DNA from 2 places in the Pseudothermotoga thermarum DSM 5069 genome. Region 1 is predicted to be linked to the other one. Evidence: riboswitches for the same ligand, from Rfam matches in the RefSeq annotation. Region 1 holds a riboswitch; the other holds the start of a gene.
The links. Region 1 has a riboswitch for thiamine pyrophosphate ahead of THETH_RS06975 (sulfide-dependent adenosine diphosphate thiazole synthase). Riboswitches for the same ligand answer to the same signal wherever they lie in the genome.
Positions count from the first base shown of each region.

Region 2: it holds a riboswitch for thiamine pyrophosphate, as region 1 does, so the genes downstream of both, THETH_RS08220 (thiamine-binding protein) here and THETH_RS06975 (sulfide-dependent adenosine diphosphate thiazole synthase) in region 1, are expected to answer to the same signal.

Region 1 is NC_015707.1:1,365,585-1,375,629, reverse strand. It holds gene THETH_RS06980 (ABC transporter permease) at 1-1,686, opposite strand, end outside; TPP riboswitch at 1,788-1,896, shown strand; gene THETH_RS06975 (sulfide-dependent adenosine diphosphate thiazole synthase) at 1,949-2,755, shown strand; gene thiC (phosphomethylpyrimidine synthase ThiC) at 2,752-4,068, shown strand; gene THETH_RS06965 (sugar phosphate isomerase/epimerase family protein) at 4,031-4,786, shown strand; gene THETH_RS06960 (thiamine-phosphate synthase family protein) at 4,796-6,034, shown strand; gene THETH_RS06955 (SIS domain-containing protein) at 6,037-7,068, opposite strand; gene THETH_RS06950 (GntR family transcriptional regulator) at 7,170-7,883, opposite strand; gene THETH_RS06945 (FAD-binding oxidoreductase) at 7,884-9,578, opposite strand; gene THETH_RS06940 (FGGY-family carbohydrate kinase) at 9,592-10,045, opposite strand, start outside.
Region 2 is NC_015707.1:1,646,528-1,656,572, reverse strand. It holds gene lacZ (beta-galactosidase LacZ) at 1-176, shown strand, start outside; gene THETH_RS08245 (endo-1,4-beta-xylanase) at 462-1,556, shown strand; gene THETH_RS08240 (endo-1,4-beta-xylanase) at 1,577-5,110, shown strand; gene THETH_RS08235 (ABC transporter ATP-binding protein) at 5,176-5,958, opposite strand; gene THETH_RS08230 (ABC transporter substrate-binding protein) at 5,886-6,827, opposite strand; gene THETH_RS08225 (ABC transporter permease) at 6,824-7,579, opposite strand; gene THETH_RS08220 (thiamine-binding protein) at 7,554-7,844, opposite strand; TPP riboswitch at 7,887-7,997, opposite strand; gene THETH_RS08215 (VanZ family protein) at 8,058-8,624, shown strand; gene THETH_RS11105 (nucleotidyltransferase family protein) at 8,792-8,971, shown strand; gene THETH_RS08205 (glycosyltransferase family 4 protein) at 9,147-10,045, opposite strand, start outside.

The DNA.
Region 1 (10,045 bases):
GTATCCAAAAAGCCCATTTTCCATCCTTTGTTTTACAAATCTTTGAACATTTGAATGGACAGTTATCACCAAAGTCATGACGAATACTATCAAGCTGAACATGGAAGCGATTATGAACGAATTTTTCCAGTTTCTTTCAACATACGAAAGTGCTATAAAACTTGAAACAGAAGCTTTGCCAACGAACTTCGATAAAAATCTCCTTGCAAGAAAAATCGCGTAGGCAAAGATCAGCCAAGCTGAAATGTAGAAAGCCGCTCCTCTTTGCAATATTTCCCATCCTCCAACGTTTTGACTTGGTGGAAGATAGCTGATCAAACAAGTTAGAAAAACACCAATCAACAAACTCACAATTGGATTTAAGAAGATCAATGTCAATCCTACTGCCAGCGAAAGTATTCCGAAAATTTGAAATTTACCGATAAACAGAATCGTCAAAATTCCCAAGCATATAAGGCTTAATCCAACCATTCGAATAGCTTTTTTAAAAGTCAAACTTTGCAAATTTTCCACCTGAACTTCAAACATTTGAACAGGTGGCTTGTTGGTGATTTGCCAGATTTTTCTAAGAAATATCAACATGGGAACAACCAAGCCGGCAAAGATACCAAGTAAAACAGTTGGAAACGTTACATGGAGTGAAAATCCTTCGAAAGAAGGCACAAAGCTTACGTTCAAAATTTTAACGGTTTCTATGAACTTTTCAAGCAAATACCTTGCCAAAAGTATTCCAAAAAATCCACCGAAAATTCCTGCAACTAAAAGATATGCTAATCCTTCGATGAAAAAAGCTGCCATTATGTGAATGGTTTTCATGCCCAAAGTTCTTAGGATAACCATCGTTGAACTTCTTTCTTCGGCAAAACTTTTTGCAAAAAGATACACAAGGATGAAGGAAGCTAGAATCGAAAAGCCACTGAAAGCTATGGTTACATATCCTAAAGCTCTGTTTGCTGGTGAATTTAACAGTTGAAATTTCATCGCAACAGCTCTAACATTTGAAATTTTACGAAGGTCTTCGACGATCGTTGAGTGTTCTTCAAGTTTTCCATTCAAGTTCAAATAGATTCTCGTTGGAAAACCACCAGGGCCTGCGAAATCATCGATGTGTACAAAAATCGTTCCCAAGTAGTGAAGATTTTCGCCACGAAAGTTTAAAAAGCCATCTTCACCTATATGTGTTACCGTAAATTTCTTTTCTCCAGCTCCAACGTTCACAACTACTTCAACACCAAGGGAAATCTTCAAAAGATTTGCCAAAGATCGTGAAATGATTACTTCACCGGAGAAAAGATCCAACTGCTTATCCACAAAATTTTTCAAATCTTCTGGATAGACTCCTATTATTAAGCAATCTGCGCTCTTATCTTCGTACATAATTCGTCCAACGGTTTCAGACACAGGTAAAATCTTTTTGACTTTTTCGTGGGATGCTATCGAACTCACAATTTGTTCGTCCAAGCTAAATTTCATAAAGATGTTATTTCTTCTATTTTCAACATAGGCATCGGCAGGTCCAAAGTTTTTTGAAAAACTCGATACTACCCAATTTTTTATGCTATCGTTTATGGAAAGTCCTCCCACAATGAGCATAGAAGGAATAGATATCCCCAAAATCAGCACAAAAGCGGTTTTAAAGTGAGCCTTAAAGTTTCGAAAAGCAATCTTGAGAATCGTTTTCAACATGAAAAAACTAGCCTCCAAAATGATTCTATCATTTACAAGATACCGTTAATCGTGTACAATGATAACTAGAAAAACCAAATAACCTCAATTTGGTTTTTCACTCTTTCCCAAGGGGGAGCGGATGTTATCCGCTGAGAGGAGGGTGTAACCCTCGACCCCTTGAACCTGATCCGGGTAATGCCGGCGGAGGGATTTGGGAAAGAGTGAGAGAAAAAAATAAAATCCCTCCGTCAGGAGGGATTTTTTTTCGGAGGTGGGTAAAGTGAAAGACATCGTGATTTCCAAACTGATTCTTGACGCCTTTTATAAGAAGTTATCGCAATGTCTTGATTTGGATGTGGCTATAGCCGGTGCGGGACCAAGTGGGCTTGCGATGGCTTACAAACTTGCCAGCGAAGGTTTAAAGGTGGCAATTTTTGAGGCAAAAAACGCACCAGGAGGAGGAATATGGGGCGGAGGAATGATGTTCAACGAGGTGGTTCTTGAAGAGGAATTGGCCGATTTTCTTGACGAACTTGGGATAAACTACGTCAAGCGCGATGGCTTTCTTGTGGCCGATGCCGTGCACTTTGCATCCGGTTTAATATACGCTGCCACGAAAAAAGGCGCAATTGTTTTCAACAACGTGTTCGTTGAAGATCTTGCGATGAGAGACAGAGTTGTGTGCGGCGTGGTTATAAACTGGATGCCAACCATAAAGGAAAAATTGCACGTTGATCCAATCACCGTTAAGGCAAAGTACGTGGTTGATGGAACTGGTCATCCAGCCAACCTTGTGAGACTTTTGACGAAAAGAGGAATTTTGAACAGCGTTAAAGGTAATACAGAAAACCTTTGTAGCTGTGGTGTTGTGGAGTACGAATTTCCAATGGATGCGGAGAATGGTGAAAAATTCGTTGTGCAAAACACCCATGAGATTTATCCAGGTTTGATAGTGATCGGCATGGCAGCTGTAAGTGTCGGTGGAGGACCGCGGATGGGACCAATTTTCGGTGGGATGATACTTTCTGGATTAAAAGCAGCCGATATGGTGATAGGATTGTTGAAGAAAGAGGTGGTCTTAAAATGACGCAACTTGAAGCAGCAAGACTTGGAAAGCCAACTTCTGAAATGCTTTATGTTGCAGAGCAAGAAATGGTAAACCTTGAAACTGTGATTGAAAAAATAGCTCAAGGTAAGGCGGTTATACCGAGAAACAAAAACCACAAAAGCCTAACTAGACCTGTCATAATCGGCGAAGGTTTTTCCGTGAAAGTTAACGCGAACATCGGTACATCTATCGTTTATTCGAACATTGACGAAGAATTGAGAAAATTGCAAGTTGCTTTGCACTATGGAACAGACACAGTCATGGTGCTATCAACGGGTGGAGATATCAAAAGGTGCAGAGAGATAATTTTGGAAAATTCCCCAGTTCCCGTTGGAAGCGTCCCAATATACGATACAGCTGTTAAGAGTGTGCAACTAGGAAAAAAGGTTATAGATTTTTCCGAAAAAGATTTCATCGATTTGATAAAAGAACATGCCGAAACTGGCATCGATTTTATGACGATTCATGCTGGCATCACTATGAGAACTTTGAATTTGATCAAAAACAGCAAAAGAATTATGAAAATCGTGAGCCGTGGAGGTTCGATCATCGCAGGATGGATGATTGCCAACGAGAAGGAAAATCCTCTTTACACACATTTTGACGAAATTTTGGAAATAGCAAAAGAATACGATGTAACTTTAAGTCTTGGAGATGGACTACGTCCTGGTGCTGTTTTGGATGCCTCTGATACGCTGCAATTTTCAGAGCTTTTCGTTTTGGCTGAGCTTGCCGAGCGTGCGAACGAAGCAGGTGTTCAAGTAATGATAGAAGGACCCGGGCATGTGCCGTTGAACGAGATTGAAATGAACGTGAAATTGATGAAGAAAATCACGAAAGGAAGACCAATTTTTCTCCTAGGTCCCTTGCCGACCGATAGGGGAGTTGGTTATGACCATCTTGTAGCAAGTATAGGGGGAGCCTTGGCCGCGTATTATGGTACGGATTTTCTTTGTTACGTTACACCGGCTGAGCATTTATGCCTGCCAGATGTGGAAGATGTAAAAGAAGGAGTGATAGCCTCAAAGATAGCGGCAACGATAGCTGATGTGGCAAAGGGTAACAAAAAAGCACTTATGCTTGAAGAAAAAATGGCAAGCGCAAGAGCAAACTTTGATTGGGAAAGTATGTTCAAATACGCCATAGCTGGCGATGTTGCAAGAAAAAAGTGGGAAACCAGAAGATACGATGAAGAAGGTTGTTCGATGTGTGGACCATTCTGCGCGATAAAAATAACAAAGGAGTATGTCGAGAATGCGGAAAGGCTTGTCGACCAGCATAATAAGAGCTGATGTTGGTAAAATAGATCAATTACCATGGTTTTCTCATTATGAACTCACTTTTTTCAAACAAAAAGATGTTGAAAAAGTAATGCGCTTTCTAAAAGAAAGAAAGGCTTCTTTTGGCGTTCATGCACCTTTTGTTTTTAGATACTGCCAAGTTCATCCACAGCCGACTAGTTTGAATCCAACTTTAAGACATGATACTTTGAAGAAAAATCAAAAATGCATAGAACTTGCGAAAAGTCTTGGAGCCGATTACGTTATTTTGCATTTTCCAAGTGCAAAACAAAGCGAAAGTTGGCTAGATATATACGAAGATATCGTTCAAGAAATAGCGTGTCTAAAAACAAATGGAATACAAATTAGGATCGAAAACGTTTACTGCAACGATTGTTTTCACACTTCAAATGACTACAAAGATTTTTTGGAAAGGACAAATTTAACTATTTGTGTCGACATAGGTCATCTTCTGATAGATTCACAGATCTACGGCTTAGACCCTGTTGAGTTTGTGGAAAGCTTGAAACCTTTTATTTCGGAATTTCACATTTACTATGCAGACTTGATTGAGTACGAAAAATGTCATCATAAAGCGTGGAAAAATGAAAAGAAATTTCTTCAGTTACTTGAATACATAAGGGATATAGATGCAGATTTTGTTTTAGAACCATCACCCGAATGTCTTGAAGGCTTTGAAAATCTTTTAAAATACCTCGAAGAACTTTAAGTTGAAGGGGTGGAAACTGTGGTTCTTGTGGTGGCTGGTTTTGATCCTTCTGCAGGCGCAGGGATTTTGCAAGATATAAAAACACTTTCACTTCTTGGAGTTCAAACTTGCGCTGTGGTTGCAGTTGAAACCGTTCAAAATGCAGAAAAAGTTTTTCAAATAAAACCACGACCTGTTGAAGATATTTGTCTTGAGCTTGATGTTCTTCCAACACCCAGAGTTGTGAAAGTGGGGTTGTGTCAACCAACTTTTGTTGAACTTTTGAGAAGAAAATATCCAAATGCAAAAATTGTTTGGAATGTAATTTTAAAGTCAAGTTCTGGATTTGAATTTTTCAAACCACAAGAAGTCTTACCATACTTAGGCTTTGCAGATTACCTTTTGATGAACTCTGAAGAATACGATCGTCTCGTCGAGTGTAATAAAAGTTTTTTAAAGAATATGATGGAAAAGATAATTATAACTGGTGGACACAGAAAAGAAGAAAAAATCATCATCGAATACAACGGAGAAAAATTTGTTGAAGAAAAAGTTGAAGGCAAGTTCCACGGAACAGGATGTTGCTTTTCATCGGCTTTTGCTGGTTTTTTGGATTTAGGGTATGAACCAAAAGAAGCCATCATTGCTGCTGCAGCATTGGTGAGAAAGATATTGGAAAGATCAAAAAACTTAAAATACGTCGCAAGTGAGCTTTTGGCCAGAGAATGGCAAAAATACGATATATTGGAACAATTGGACGAACTTTTGGAAGAATTTCTCATGCTCGGTCCTCTGACTGTCCCTGAAGTAGGTCAAAATGTATCTTTTGCGCTCGATTGGTCAAAAACCGAAGAAGAAGTTGCGAAATTTCCTGGAAGAATAAGGATGTGTCTTGGAAAAGCCGTTGTGGTTTCCAAAGCCTGCTTTAAAGATAAATCTCACACTGCTAGGATGGTTTTGACGGCGAAAAAGTTCTTTCCTCACATCAAATGCGCAACGAATATAAAGTTCAAAAAAGAGTATGTTGAAAACGCAATAAAACAAGGGTACCTTGTTTTCAAGTACGATCGATCACTTGAATCGGAGGAATTGATGAAAAAGGATGAAGGTTCAATGGAGTTCATGATAAAGCTTGCCGTTGAAAAACTTGGAAGAATGCCGGATGTAATATGGGACGATGGTTGGTATGGAAAAGAGGCAATGATAAGAGTTTTCGGTAGAAATCCAAAGGAAATCCTTGAGAAGGTCAAAAAGATTGTTTCAGGTTGAACTCACTTTGTCACAGTAACCTTTTTTATAATCCTTGGATTGTCTGGATTGTACCCTTTTAAAATGCAAAGATAGTAAGAGAAAAGCTGTATCAAAACAGTTAAACTCAGTATTCTTGAAAGTCCATTTGAGCTGAACTCTACATTCTTCTTGACAAAGTCTTTCATTTCTGGAATATCACAGAAAGAGTAGACGTCTATTTTTTGCTCGTTCAATTTAGCGGCAGTTTGCAAAAGATCTTCCCTTGTTTCATCGTTTATGCCAAGCAAAAACACGGGTATTTCAGAATTTATCATCGCTATTGGCCCATGCATGAAATCAGACGTTGAAAAACCCTTTGCCCTGACGTAACTAGTTTCCTGTATCTTCAAAGCAAATTCAAGCGCTATAGGATAAGTCAAACCACGTCCAAGTACAAAACATTCGTTCATGTACCTGAACCTTTCAACGAAAAGTTTTATCTCGTTTTCTTTGTCCAAAGCTTCTTTCACCACGTTTTCAACCTGTTGCAGTTTTTTCAACTCTTCATCGGATTTGGAAAGCAAACATGCAAGCATTCCAAGCAGTAAAAGCTCTGCCGAAAAAGTTTTTGTGGCGGCAACGGCCTTTTCCACGCCAACGTTCATGTAAATTGAAAAATCAGCAACTTTAGCCAGCCTAGATTGAGGATTGTTTGTCAAAGAAACGCAAAGTGCCCCGCATTCTTTTGCCATCTCGAAAAAGCTGCAAACATCTTCGGACATCCCAGATTGAGAAACGGCGATCACACATGCTTTATCAAGTTTAAGCTTTCTGGCGTATATTGAAGCAACTGATGGTGCGGCGAGGGATACCGGTATCCCGGCGAAAATTTCAATGGCGTACTTTCCGAATGTGGCTGCGTTGTCTGAAGAGCCGCGCGCCACAAAGACGATGAATTCTATACCCCTCTCAAAGATGCCTTTTGCAACTTTTTCTAACACTTCCAAGTTCGCTTCATAGCAAGTTTTTAAAACTTGTGATTGCTCTTGTATTTCGCTGTACATGTGATGCATGTTTCTTCACCCCAAAATTTAAGACTTTCTAAAAGATTATACCATATGACAAAGATATATTAATGAAATACCCAATACAGTCATGCGCTTTAAAATAGCGTTCATCTTTTAAGCTGGGATAAATCGTCGCGCATCGAAAGATTGAGATAATAAACCACTTTGTTAAACCCCTCAGCATAAATCCATCTTTGCATCTCGATAACTTGTGTTGTGGTAGGTAAATTCATCAATTTCCTTTCTTCATCTGTTGCCAATCTTGGCAAAAGAACCTGTTCGACTTTTTTGACTTCAAGTTGAACTTCCTCGATGAGTATCTTTGCTATGGAGCCTTGAAGATTTCTGTGATAAAGTAACTGACCAATTTCAGGTAAAAAATAAGAACTTTCCACTGCTATGGGAATATCGTCCACAAACCTCAATCTTTTCACAAAATAAACTTTTTCAAGATCTTTCCATTTTGCCTGTTTTAACAGTTCTTGGTTTGGAGAAATAAAACCGCATTCCAAAACAACGTTGTGCGAAACCATCCCAAAAGTCTCAAGTGCATAGGAAAGGCTTATCAGGGGTTCAAAGCCCAGGGAAGGTCTTAGTTTTCTCACGAAAGTTCCATACCCATGCTTGCGAACAAGCAACCCTTCTTTGATGAGTCCTTCAATGGCTTCTCTAACCGTTGCTCTACTCACTTGATATTGCTCCATCAGATCGTATTCTCCAGGTATCTTTTCTCCCTCTTTCCATTCACCTTTCAAAATCTTTTCTTTTATCAACTCTCTGAGTTGCACGTAAAGCGGAATAGGGCTGTTTCTATCAAGCATTTACTTTTTCACCTCTAAATCCAACCCCAACGTTCCTCCAGGGTTCATTATGTTGTTAGGATCGAAGTACTTTTTCAAGCATTTCATAACGTTAAGTTGATTTGTTCCAATACACTCTTCAAACCATGGTGCAAACAGTTTTCCTATACCGTGGTGATGGCTCAACGCCGCTCCTGATTTTACTATACTATCAATTATTCCGCTTTGGTACTCAACAAATTCCTGTATGTCCTTGAATTTCCCAACGAAAATGAAATACAAGTTAGTACCCTGTGGATAAAAGTGAGAACAATGGCTCATGACAATCGTGTTTGGCCTTTGTTTGCAAAAACTTCTAACCGTTTTCCAAACATATTCAACTTGATCCCAAGCTACGGCACACTCAAGCGTATCTATGACTATTCCAAAGTCCATTAGATCATCTCTGATGTATGGATCGGTAAACCTACCCTTTTCCCAAGCTTTTGTGACATAACCTGTGGTGTACATTCCACCAAAATCTTTTGCAATCTTCATTATTTTCCTTTTGATGTTTTTTGCAAAATCCTTTTCACCTTGCGCTAAACCCAAAAGTAAGCAACGTTCCATCGGCTTATAACCTTTCATTCGAATCAATTTGTCTATGATAGTTCCTTCCACACCGTACAATTTCATTGCAACATCGGTTTCCTCAGGATCTGAAAGACGCATCACCGCTGGGAAGCCAAATTGACCTTGCATTATCTCTCTGCATGCGTTTAAAGCTTTCTCAAAACTTGGAAAGATGAAGCTAAACCTTTGATCGTTTTCTGGCATGTACCTGAAGATTTTCAGCGTAACTGATACCAAAAGACCGTAAGCACCTTCGCTTCCTATGAAAATTTGGTCGATCGATGGACCAAGTGCTGCACGTGGATACGGCTTGGTTACTATTTCTCCTATGGGAGTTATATACTTTTGGCAGACAACTAGATCTTCTATTTTGCCGTAGTACGTTGAATTTTGCCCTGCTCCTCTTGTCACAACCCAACCGCCAACCGTTGAATACTCGAACGATTGTGGCAGATGACCACAGGTATATCTGTGCTTTGTGCCAAAGTATTTAGGAGCGTTGTTCAACTTTTCTTCAAGCTCAGGTCCGTATATTCCAGGTTCCACCGTAACGGTGTGGTTCACCTCATTTACGGAGATGATTTTGTTCATATGTTTTGTGAAATCAACACATATACCACCTTTCACACACTCTGTGCCACGTGTAACTGTTGAACCTCCCCCACGTGGATATATTGGTATCTTCTCCTCGTTGCAATATTTCACAAGTTCAACTACGTCTCTTTCGTTTCGCGGGTAAACAACTGCATCTGGAAGGTTTTCTATTATCTTCTTCCGAAGTCTTAAAATATCATAAGCCGTTTTGCCGTAGCTTGCTTTAACGCGTGAAAAGTCATCTGTTTTTACATTCTCCTCTCCCACAATTTGTTTGAGTTTTTCAAGTTGGTTTTTTGAAAGCTTTATAGGTATATTCACCTCAACCTTTTCAAATCCAAGGTCAACAGGCTGCAAGAAATCTTCATCCATCAAGTTCAAAGCTTTTTTCAAAAGCGCATATAACCTTTCGTTTGGATGTTTGAAAAAGCTCGGATCACCCCACTTGAAAATTGCTCTGTACGAGTCAGGTGGTGCAACTTGTTCAACCCATTTTGGAACAAACCCCATGATGGTCCCCTCCTCAGCACTCTGGATAGCCTGTTATTCTTTGAAGTCTTTTATAAAGCGGACGAAGTTTTGGATACAAAGCTTTGTAGACTTTTTCGTAAAGCTCTTGGTAGACCTTTGTATTCTCCAGGTTGGGTTCAAAGGCTTTTTCGTACCTGCTCATGTTTTTCACTGCTTCTTCGAAAATTGAGAAATACCTTAAGCCATAAAAACCAACCATTGAAGCTCCAAGACCTGCTGCTTCCTGCGTTTCCATTCTTAAAACCTGCCTTCCAGTGACATCAGCAATCGTTTGGCAGACAAATTCCGATTTTGATGCCCCGCCTGTGACGACGATTTTTTTCATCTTCACTTTTGATACCTTTTCGATCTTTTCTATTCCATCCCTCAAGGCGTACGATAGACCTTCTATTATTGCCCTGTACAAGTACGCTTTGTTGTGCATTTGACCAAAGCCTATAATTGCT
Region 2 (10,045 bases), 280 kb from region 1:
TTTCTTTTGAGAAACCAATTTTGTTGTACCTTGATGATTCTTTAGTTGAAGCAAAACACGCTGTAGTTCCTCCATTCCAAAAGTCTGACTTTATCTTTTATTTCAAAATCGAAGGAAAAGGAACCCACATAGTTCGTACCAATTTGACTGAAGCAAGGTCAGTCTACATCGTTTGAACTTAAATTACTAGCATAATTTGGCCTTATTTTTGACCGCAAAGTTATCAACAAGATGAGGCTGAAAAAAATCAGCTTAAGGCCGTTGCATTCAAAATATTTGGCGAAAAACTAAGAAAAAACGAGCAATCATGAGAAAAAAGCCGTATTTAAAAGAATAAGGCAAATAATTTTGGTATTTTGTGTATAATCGTTATAATTCTTTCTTGACTAGAAAAAATTAATCCTTTATCATTCTTTAATAGGATTGACAATTTGCTGCCTTTTACCCGTGGGGGTGCTTAGATGAAAAAGCTGATTTTCGCCATCACATTGTTGCTTATAGTCTTTACTGTGATAATCAAAGGAGGACCACAGCCCATGTCGTCACAGATACCATCCCTTAAGGATGTTTTTTTGCAGGATTTCAAAATAGGAGTAGCTTTACCAGTTAGAGTTTTCAGCAATTCGATGGATGTGGAGTTAATTACGAAGCACTTTAACAGTATGACGGCTGAGAACGAGATGAAACCAGAGAGTATATTGAGAAGGGATGCGAGTGGGAAGATTTACTATGATTTTACGGTTGCAGACAGGTACATAGAGTTTGCGCAGAAACATGGGATGGTTGTTAGGGGTCATACACTTGTTTGGCACAGTCAGACGCCGGAGTGGTTTTTCAAGGATGAGAAGGGCAATTTATTGAGCAGGGAAGCGATGATAGAGAGGATGCGGGAGTACATACACACAGTTGTAGGCAGGTATAGAGGCAAGGTGTATGCGTGGGATGTGGTGAACGAGGCGGTGGATGAGAATCAGCCTGATGGTTTGAGGAGGAGTTTGTGGTATCAGGTTATAGGGCCGGATTACATAGAGCTTGCCTTCAAATTTGCTCACGAAGCAGATCCAGACGCCTTACTCTTCTACAACGATTACAACGAATTTTTCCCCAAAAAGCGAGACATCATCTTCAAATTGGTAAAAGAAATGAGAGAAAAGGGTGTACCGATTCATGGTATTGGCATGCAGCAACATTTAACTCTTGCAGATAACGTAGGTTGGATTGATATTGCTATTCAAAAATTCAAGACCATTTCAGGTATACAAATTCACATAACTGAGCTTGATGTTAGTGTTTACAAATCACGCAGTCCATCTATTATCTATCAAACGCCACCCTTGGAGGTGCTCAAGGAGCAAGCGGAATTTTACCGCAAGTTGTTCGAAATCTATAGGAAACACACTGACGTCATAACCAACGTTACCTTCTGGGGTTTGAAAGATGACTATTCGTGGCTAAGGTTTTTCTTTGGTCGTAGAAACGATTGGCCGCTTTTATTTGACGAAAATTATCAACCCAAACCAGCTTTTTGGAGTGTAATAGAATCAGTTTCCAAGTAAATAGGGAGGGGGGTTAGCAGATGCAAAGGGTATTAAAGCTTGTTACAGTACTGTTGATCATCTCCAACGTGGTTCTTGCTGCCGTTGTAGCAAATTACGATTTTGAGACAACTTATGGAGATTGGCGTGGGCGAGGTGCTGCAAGCATAGCCTTAAGTGATGCTGTCGCACATGGCGGATCGAAATCCTTGTACGTCTCCGGTAGAACGGCAGGTTGGCACGGGGCTTCACTTGATTTGACGGCAGTTTTAAAGCCAACTCGTCAGTACAAATTTGAGGGATGGGTTTATCAAAATTCTGGATCAGATCAAGTTATGATAATTACTATGCAAAGAACTTACTCTGGTGAATCTAGAGGATGGGACAGAATTGCGCAAGTTGTCGCGCCAAGCGGTAAGTGGACGAAAATCGAAGGAACTTACACGGTGAGAGCTTCAGCTGATGAGCTGTTGTTCTACTTTGAATCGGAAAATGCAACGCTTGATTTCTACATTGACGACGTTTTGATCGTTGATCTAACGGGTGCGATGATCTTTGACTTTGAAAAAGATCTTGGCAACTGGCAAAATCGTGGTGCTGCGAAAATTGAACTGAGCAGTGCAGTTGCCCACAGTGGATCGAAATCGCTCTATATTTCCGGTAGAACCAGCGGATGGCATGGTGCCCAACTTGTCTTGACTGATATTTTGAAACCCACTCGCCAATACAAATTCGAAGGATGGGTCTATCAGAACTCTGGCTCAGATCAACCAATAATTATAACCATGCAAAGAGTTTACGCTGGTGAATCCAGAGGTTGGGACAGAATTGCAACTGTCACAGCGCCAAGCGGAAAATGGGTGAAAATCGAGGGAGTCTACACCGTTAGAGCACCAGCGGAAGAACTTGTCTTTTACTTCGAATCCGACAATGCCACATTGGATTTCTATGTAGACGATGTGATGATAATCGATCTATCAGCTCCTGTTGGAGAGGCAGCTGCTCAATTTGAATTTGTAGCAAAATTTGAGGACAATCTCAACGGCTTTGCGCCCTTTGGAAGGGCAGAACTTTCCAGAACAGATGTGGTTGCAAGCGAAGGAAAATACTCGCTGAAAATTTCAGGCAGGGCTTTACTGTATGACGGTTGTATTGTCGATATGACGAAATTCGCAAAAGACTTGGTAGATTCCAACATGATGGTCATAGCTAACGTATACCACGACTGTGATGAACCAAAACCGTTCGCATTTTTACTTTACACCAAAACCAAAAAAGCTGAAAATTATTCGTACATAGGCTACAAAATCGCCATGCCAAAAACTTGGTCAACCGCTGTTGGATACTTCAATCTAAAAGCTGACGACTATGAAAAAGTAGCTATTCTAATAGTCTCACCAAATGCTGTGGACTATAACTTTTACATCGATAACTTCCAAGTCCTTGGTCGACAAAAAGCTGCTCAAGTCAAAATCCCACCTGATTTTGGACCTGTTGCTTTGAAAGAACTGTTTGCAGAACACTTCAAAATTGGTGTCGCTCTACCAGTTAGAGTTTTCAGCAATTCGATGGATGTGGAGTTAATTACGAAGCACTTTAACAGTATGACGGCTGAGAACGAGATGAAACCAGAGAGTATATTGAGAAGGGATGCGAGTGGGAAGATTTACTATGATTTTACGGTTGCAGACAGGTACATAGAGTTTGCGCAGAAACATGGGATGGTTGTTAGGGGTCATACACTTGTTTGGCACAGTCAGACGCCGGAGTGGTTTTTCAAGGATGAGAAGGGCAATTTATTGAGCAGGGAAGCGATGATAGAGAGGATGCGGGAGTACATACACACAGTTGTAGGCAGGTATAGAGGCAAGGTGTATGCGTGGGATGTGGTGAACGAGGCGGTGGATGAGAATCAGCCTGATGGTTTGAGGAGGAGTTTGTGGTATCAGGTTATAGGGCCGGATTACATAGAGCTTGCCTTCAAATTTGCTCACGAAGCAGATCCAGATGCCTTGCTCTTCTACAACGATTACAACGAATACCATCAAAAGAAAAGAGATGTCATTTACAACATGGTGAAGAACATGAAAGAAAAAGGAATACCCATTCATGGTATAGGTATGCAGCAGCACATCAACATCGGAACAAGCATTGAACAAATAGAGCAAGCGATTGCGTTATATGCCACTATACCTGGCATTGTGATTGAGATAACTGAACTTGACGTCAACATTTACAGAGACAATGCCACAAAGTATGAAATCCCACCAATCGATCTTTTGATCCAGCAAGCCAACTTTTATCGCAGGCTCTTTGAAGTATACAAAAAGTACAGTGATGTCATAAACAACGTTACTTTCTGGGGATTGAAAGACGATTACTCTTGGCTCAGAGGATATCCTGTTAGAAGAAACAACTGGCCATTGCTTTTTGACGAAAATTACAATGCAAAGCTTGCTTACTGGGCGCTTGTTAAACCAGAATTGATTCCCGCATCTTCAAAGGAAGGATCTATAGTCCCTGGTGAAGCGATAATAGCTGGAACAATGGATGATTCATTCTTGCAATCGCCTCCAATCAAAATAGTTGTCGATGGTAACGATAAATTGATTGCACGAGTAATATGGGGCGAAGATAAACTGTACATCTACGCCGATGTGTACGACGCAACTCGAAATCCCGACAAAGATGGTGTTGCAATCTTCGTTGACCCCAAAAACTTCAAAGCTCCTTTCCTCCACGATCAAGCAGCTTACGTGATCTTTTGGTACAACAGGGAAATTGAAAAAAGTGAAAACGTCGAAGTAGAAAGATTCCTTGGACCAGCTTACAGAAGATATTCTGTTGAAGCGGCCATCTCAATGCCTGGTGTGAAATTCTCCCGCGACCAATTGATAGGCTTTGACATAGCCGTCATCGACGATGGAAAATGGTACAGCTGGTCTGATACGACGAATCAGCAAAAGTTCTCCACACTCGCTTACGGTACGTTGAAACTGGAGGGTATCAAAACGGGTAAAGCCATGTACGGCACACCGGTGATAGATGGAGAAATAGACGATATCTGGAACAAAGCCGAGGAACTTGAAACAGACGTCGTCGTGATGGGTTCGTTGCAAAATGCCTCTGCAAAGTTTAGAGTATTGTGGGATGAAGAATATCTGTACGTACTTGCAATTGTAAAAGATCCTGTTTTGAACAAAGACAACTCCAACGCTTGGGAACAGGATTCCATTGAGATATTCATCAGTGAAACCAACCACAAGACACCACCGTACCGTGATGGTGATGGACAGTTCAGAGTGAACTTTACCAACCAGCAATCCTTCGGAACAGGAGCAAGTGCCGCAAGATTCAAAACGGCAACCAAGATAGTCGAAGGTGGCTACCTAGTTGAAGCTGCAGTAAAATGGAGCGTTATAAAACCACAAGCTGGCATGACCATAGGCTTTGACTTCCAGGTGAACGACGCAAATGCCCAAGGAAGAAGAGTTGGAATCTTGAAATGGTGTGATCCAACGGACAACACATGGCAGAACATGTCAAAGGTTGGCAATTTGATCCTAACAAAATAAGATTTGATCACAAATCCAAAAAGAGCGGGCGCAAAGCCCGCTCTTTTCTTCACAACAAGCTAAAATCATCCTTGCTGAAAAACTTTTTCGTATATCATTCCAACTAACTTTTGGTAAGCTGGATTAGATAAAATGTCAACATCCCTTGGTTTTGGAAGCTGAACGTGAAAAATTTGCACAATCTTTGCTGGTCTGTTTGAAAATAGAACCACTCTGTCTGCAAGGAACACCGCTTCTTCGACACTGTGAGTCACAAAAATAGTTGTGATTTTTTCTTTTTCCAAAAATTGCGAAAAGTAAATCTGCAGTTTTCTTCTGTTTTGCGCATCCAAAGAAATAAATGGTTCATCTGCAAGCAAAAGTTTTGAACCACTCACAAGTGCTCTTGCCAAGGATAATCTTTGTCTCATTCCTCCTGAAAGCTGATAAACGTTTTTAAAAGCCCACTCCTTCAACCCAACTTTTTCAAGGTATTCCATGGCAATTTTTCTTGCTTCCTTTTTCGGTATACCCTTTAAAAACAAAGGTAGCGCAACGTTATCAAGACAGTTCAACCAATCGAAAAGAGAATCTGTCTGTGGCATGTAACCTATATCTTTTTCTTCAACTTGTATCTTTCCAGTGTAAGGAACAAGCCCTAATATCGCTTTCAAAAAACTTGTTTTACCGCATCCAGATGGTCCGACTATTGCAACAATTTCGCCTTTTTCAACTTCAAGGTCAACTCTTTCAACTGCCAAAAACCCATCGTAACTTACCGATAAATGTTCTACTTTCAGGGCAAGAACTCGTTCGTGTAAGCTTTGTCTATATCCAGTTCTCCAACCAATCCATTCTCTTTCATCCACTGATAAAGCCTCCTCCAAACCTTTGGATCTTGATAACCCCACCTGGGAGCATCTTCGATGTACTTGGTTGAAAGGAATTTTTGCGATTCTATCACAAGTTTTTCATCCAATTCTGGAGCATATTTCAGCAATATTTTTGCAGATTCAACAGGATTTTCAACAGCGTAAAGGTAACCTTTTTGAACAGCCCTCAGAAATTTTCTCACAAGTTCAGGAGATTCTTGAACGATTTTCTCGCTGGTTATTATCACCGGGGTGTAGTAGTCAAAAACCTCGTCAATATCCTTCAAAAACACGAAATCAACTTCCACTCCTTGAACTTTCGCACCTATAACTTCCCAACCATAATAGACCCATTGGAAATCGAAAACCCTTTGTCTCAAGCCAGTGACAAAATCAAGCTGACCAACATCTTGTATCTTTATCTTGTTTGGATCAATACCATATTTTTTTGCAATGGTTTTCAGAATTGCCACTTCAAGCTCTGTTCCCCATCCACCGTAAGTTTTTCCTTCCCAATCTTTTGGAGAGCTCATCGTACCTTTTAACCATGCAAAACCGCTGGTGTTGTGTTGAATTATCGCAGCGATTGAAACAATTGGAAGTCCCTCAGCTCTTGCATAGGTGACAAACTCTTGAAAACTTATTCCAAATTCACCATTTCCGGCTGCAACTAGTTGCTCGGTGCTTAGTTTAAGAGGTTGAACTATTGAAACTTCCAAGTTTTCCTCTTTGAAATATCCCTTTTCAAGTGCAACATAAAGTCCAGTGTGGTTTGTGTTGGGATACCAATCTAGTATCACCGTCACCTTCTGACCAAAAATTAAAAGTGAAAAAATCAACATCGAAATTGCCAAAAATTTTTTCATCCTCTCATACCTCCTTCACCTCTGTATGCCCATGGGGCTATTTTTCTTGAAATCCTATCGATTATGAAGAACAAAACTAGGGTGATGATTATCGTCAAAGTGACAACAACGAAAACCCGATCAACCCTAAAACTGTTCAAAGCTCTTATTGTATAAACACCAAGACCAGCTTGGGCTCCCATCCATTCAGCCAAAATTGCGGCCGTAAAAGCGTAAGTTACAGCTATTTTCAAACCGGAAAAAATGTGTGGCAAAGTATGCGGGATATACAAAAACCTCAATCTTTGATACCATTTTGCTTTATAAGCCTTCAAAAGTTCAAGTTTTTGTGGATCAACAGTTTTTAAAGCTTCGTAGGTGTTGATCGCTATTGGGAAAAAGCAAAGAAAAGCCACAGTTCCAATTTTTGCGGATATTCCAAATCCAAACCAGATCACTATAAGCGGTGCGATAACGGTAATCGGTATAGTCTGAGTTATGACAATCAGAGGCAGTAAAATTTTAGCTACGATCTTGACCAAGTACATCAAAATCGCCGAAAAAACCCCAACACAAAGCGCTATGAAAAGCCCGCTAACAGCTTCGTAAAGTGTTATCTTGAGGTGGTTCAAAATAACGCTTCTTTGCGCTAAAAGTTCGCTCAATATCCTTGTTGGCTTTGGGAGAATGTAACTTGGAACAGGCGCATACTGCCAAAGTAAAACTAAAGCTATGGCAAAAATTATTTCAACGATAATTCCTGATTTTTTCATCGATAGTTACACCTTCTCTCTTCATATCGAAGGAGGCTTGAAGAACAAACCTTTCACAATCATCCTGCATCTCAAGTCCAATCTTTTTAATCAACTCGACGATTTCCTCAAACTCTCCTTCCACCGTGGTTTCACTTGGTCCAACCAAATACTTCAATCCAGAGTTTTTGATGATGTTTATCGCTTCGTCCACAAGGGCATAAACCGTTGCAGTGTCGCTTGCTACAAGCGGCAAAAACTTGATCGAACAAGTGATCTTCGCCACCTTTTATCCCTCCCAAAAAAAGAAAACCTGCCATGCCGGCAGGTTACTGTGTTTCAAGCTTCCCTGCGCCGGCATTACCCGGATCAGGTTCAAAGGGTCGAGGGCTTCCGCCCTCCTCTCAGCCCCGGACTAGGAGCTCCCCCGCTTGTTGATATTCACTTTTTTCCATCGATATTATATCATATTCTCGATGTCATAAATGGAGGGACAGAAATGAAAAAAACATTGCTTATTCTTTTAACCTTGTCTATCTTTCTGTGGGTTGGATTCATCTTTTACTTTTCATCTCAGTCTCCTGTGAATTCAGAAAAACAGGCAACCAACTTCTACAGATTTTTGCAAAAGCTCGATGAAACTTTGGATTTCACAAAAACAAACCTTTACGTTAGGCTTCGAAGTTTTTTGGAAAAAGCTTGGTTTCCAAACAAAGTGCCAAAAACAAGTGATCTTGTTCGAAAAACAGCCCATTTTGGACTTTATTTTGTACTTGGCATTGCTTGCTTTTTCTTTGGACTTTTGTACAACAAAAAGATTCTTTCCGCGATAGCTTACGGCATCGGCTTACCAACGATAATAGCCGTCTTTGACGAGTACAATCAAAAATTCTACCACCGCGGCTCTTCTTTGGACGATGTGATAATCGATATGACCGGTGCTGCGTTTGGGGTGCTGTTGTCGTTGATTGTTTATTCAATCTTTGTGATCATCAAAAGTGTTAAACTGAGAAAACGTCGGCTGGAAGTTTCAACTAATGAGGACGATCTGTCATCGTTTCGTTGATGAGGAGCGGTCTCGGTTAGTATCACGAGGATTTGGTATAATCCAAGCTGAAGCATTTTCGTGAAGAGTTGCGGTCATCGAAAAGACGAAAAAATGTTATTTTACTTTTTGTCCTGAACTGCAGGACTGCTACATAAAAGTGAAAGTTTGCAGGTTCAGGTGATAAAGTGTGTCGACTAAAAACAAACAAATATAAAGTGGCTAAAATAGGCATCTTTGGTTCTTTTGCAAGAGGGGAACGAAAGAACAGAAGCGATGTCGACTTGCTCGTTGAATTTGAAGAAGTCCCAAATCTGCTGGAAGTAATATCCTTGGAAATGTATCTGAGATCACCTTTAGGGAGGTAGAAGTTGTAAGGAAAGAAGGGATTAGAAAAGAACTGATAGAAGGAATTCTCAGGGAAGTGATATATCTGTGAAAAGGCATTTTAAGTTGTTTCTGAGGGATATCTTGGAAGCAATGGAAAAAATTGAGAATTCTACAAGAGAAATAGGCTACTCAGAGTTCACGAGGGACGAAATGTTAAAAACCTTCGTCGCATGGCAAATTCAATTTCTCAAGAATCATGTTCAGATACTCAGCCAGATTTGTAAGCGACAGATTTCTCTTCCCAATCTCAAAATTCTTCTCCACGATTCTACTTAGTTCTACTTTGTTCGAAAGAACATCAGTCACCTCTTGTGCGGTCTTGCGTAATCTTTCCTTTGGCACCGTCCAAAAGCCTTCATGATCAAGCGAGGCATAATCACCCAAGGAGAAAAACTCAAAACCGAGTGGTTTTATATCCGTTATGTAAACAGGATACTCAAAAACGACCAATGGTTTCTTCGCAAAGACAGCTTCGATCAACTGGTTCCCCCACCCTTCTGCCACAGACGTGTAGGTGACCAAATCTGCATTTGCATACATGTCCCACAGTGAGTAATACTTTCTTCCATTGGTAAATCTTTCTGTTCTAACCAGATCAAAGGCAAAGTGGGTTTTAAAGGGCATCGATTCTGCTTTTTCTGCCAATCTTTTGTAGTAATCAATTGATTCATCTTCGTAGAAATTCGCAATGACAAAATTCACTTGCTTTTGCGAAATCTGCTGTAACTCTTTGGCAAAATCCATTGCTATCTCGATAGCTTTTCTTGGAACGATTCTGGTGGCATGAAGAACAAACAGACTATCTTTATCTATTCCAAGAACATCTCTGAGATCGTTGTTGTATTCATCCAAAACCCATGGATCTTGGTCAAAATCAAAGACATTTGGAACGACAATAGAATTGATACCCTTTCTTTTGAAAAGTTCTTCTTGAGCGATTTTGTTTATCGTCAAATTCAGCTCTATCTCTTTCGGGGGAAAGTATTTCTCGAGTATTTTCACAACAAAGCCAAAGGTCGGCGTCGAATACCTTGGTCTTTCCCAGTAGAAGT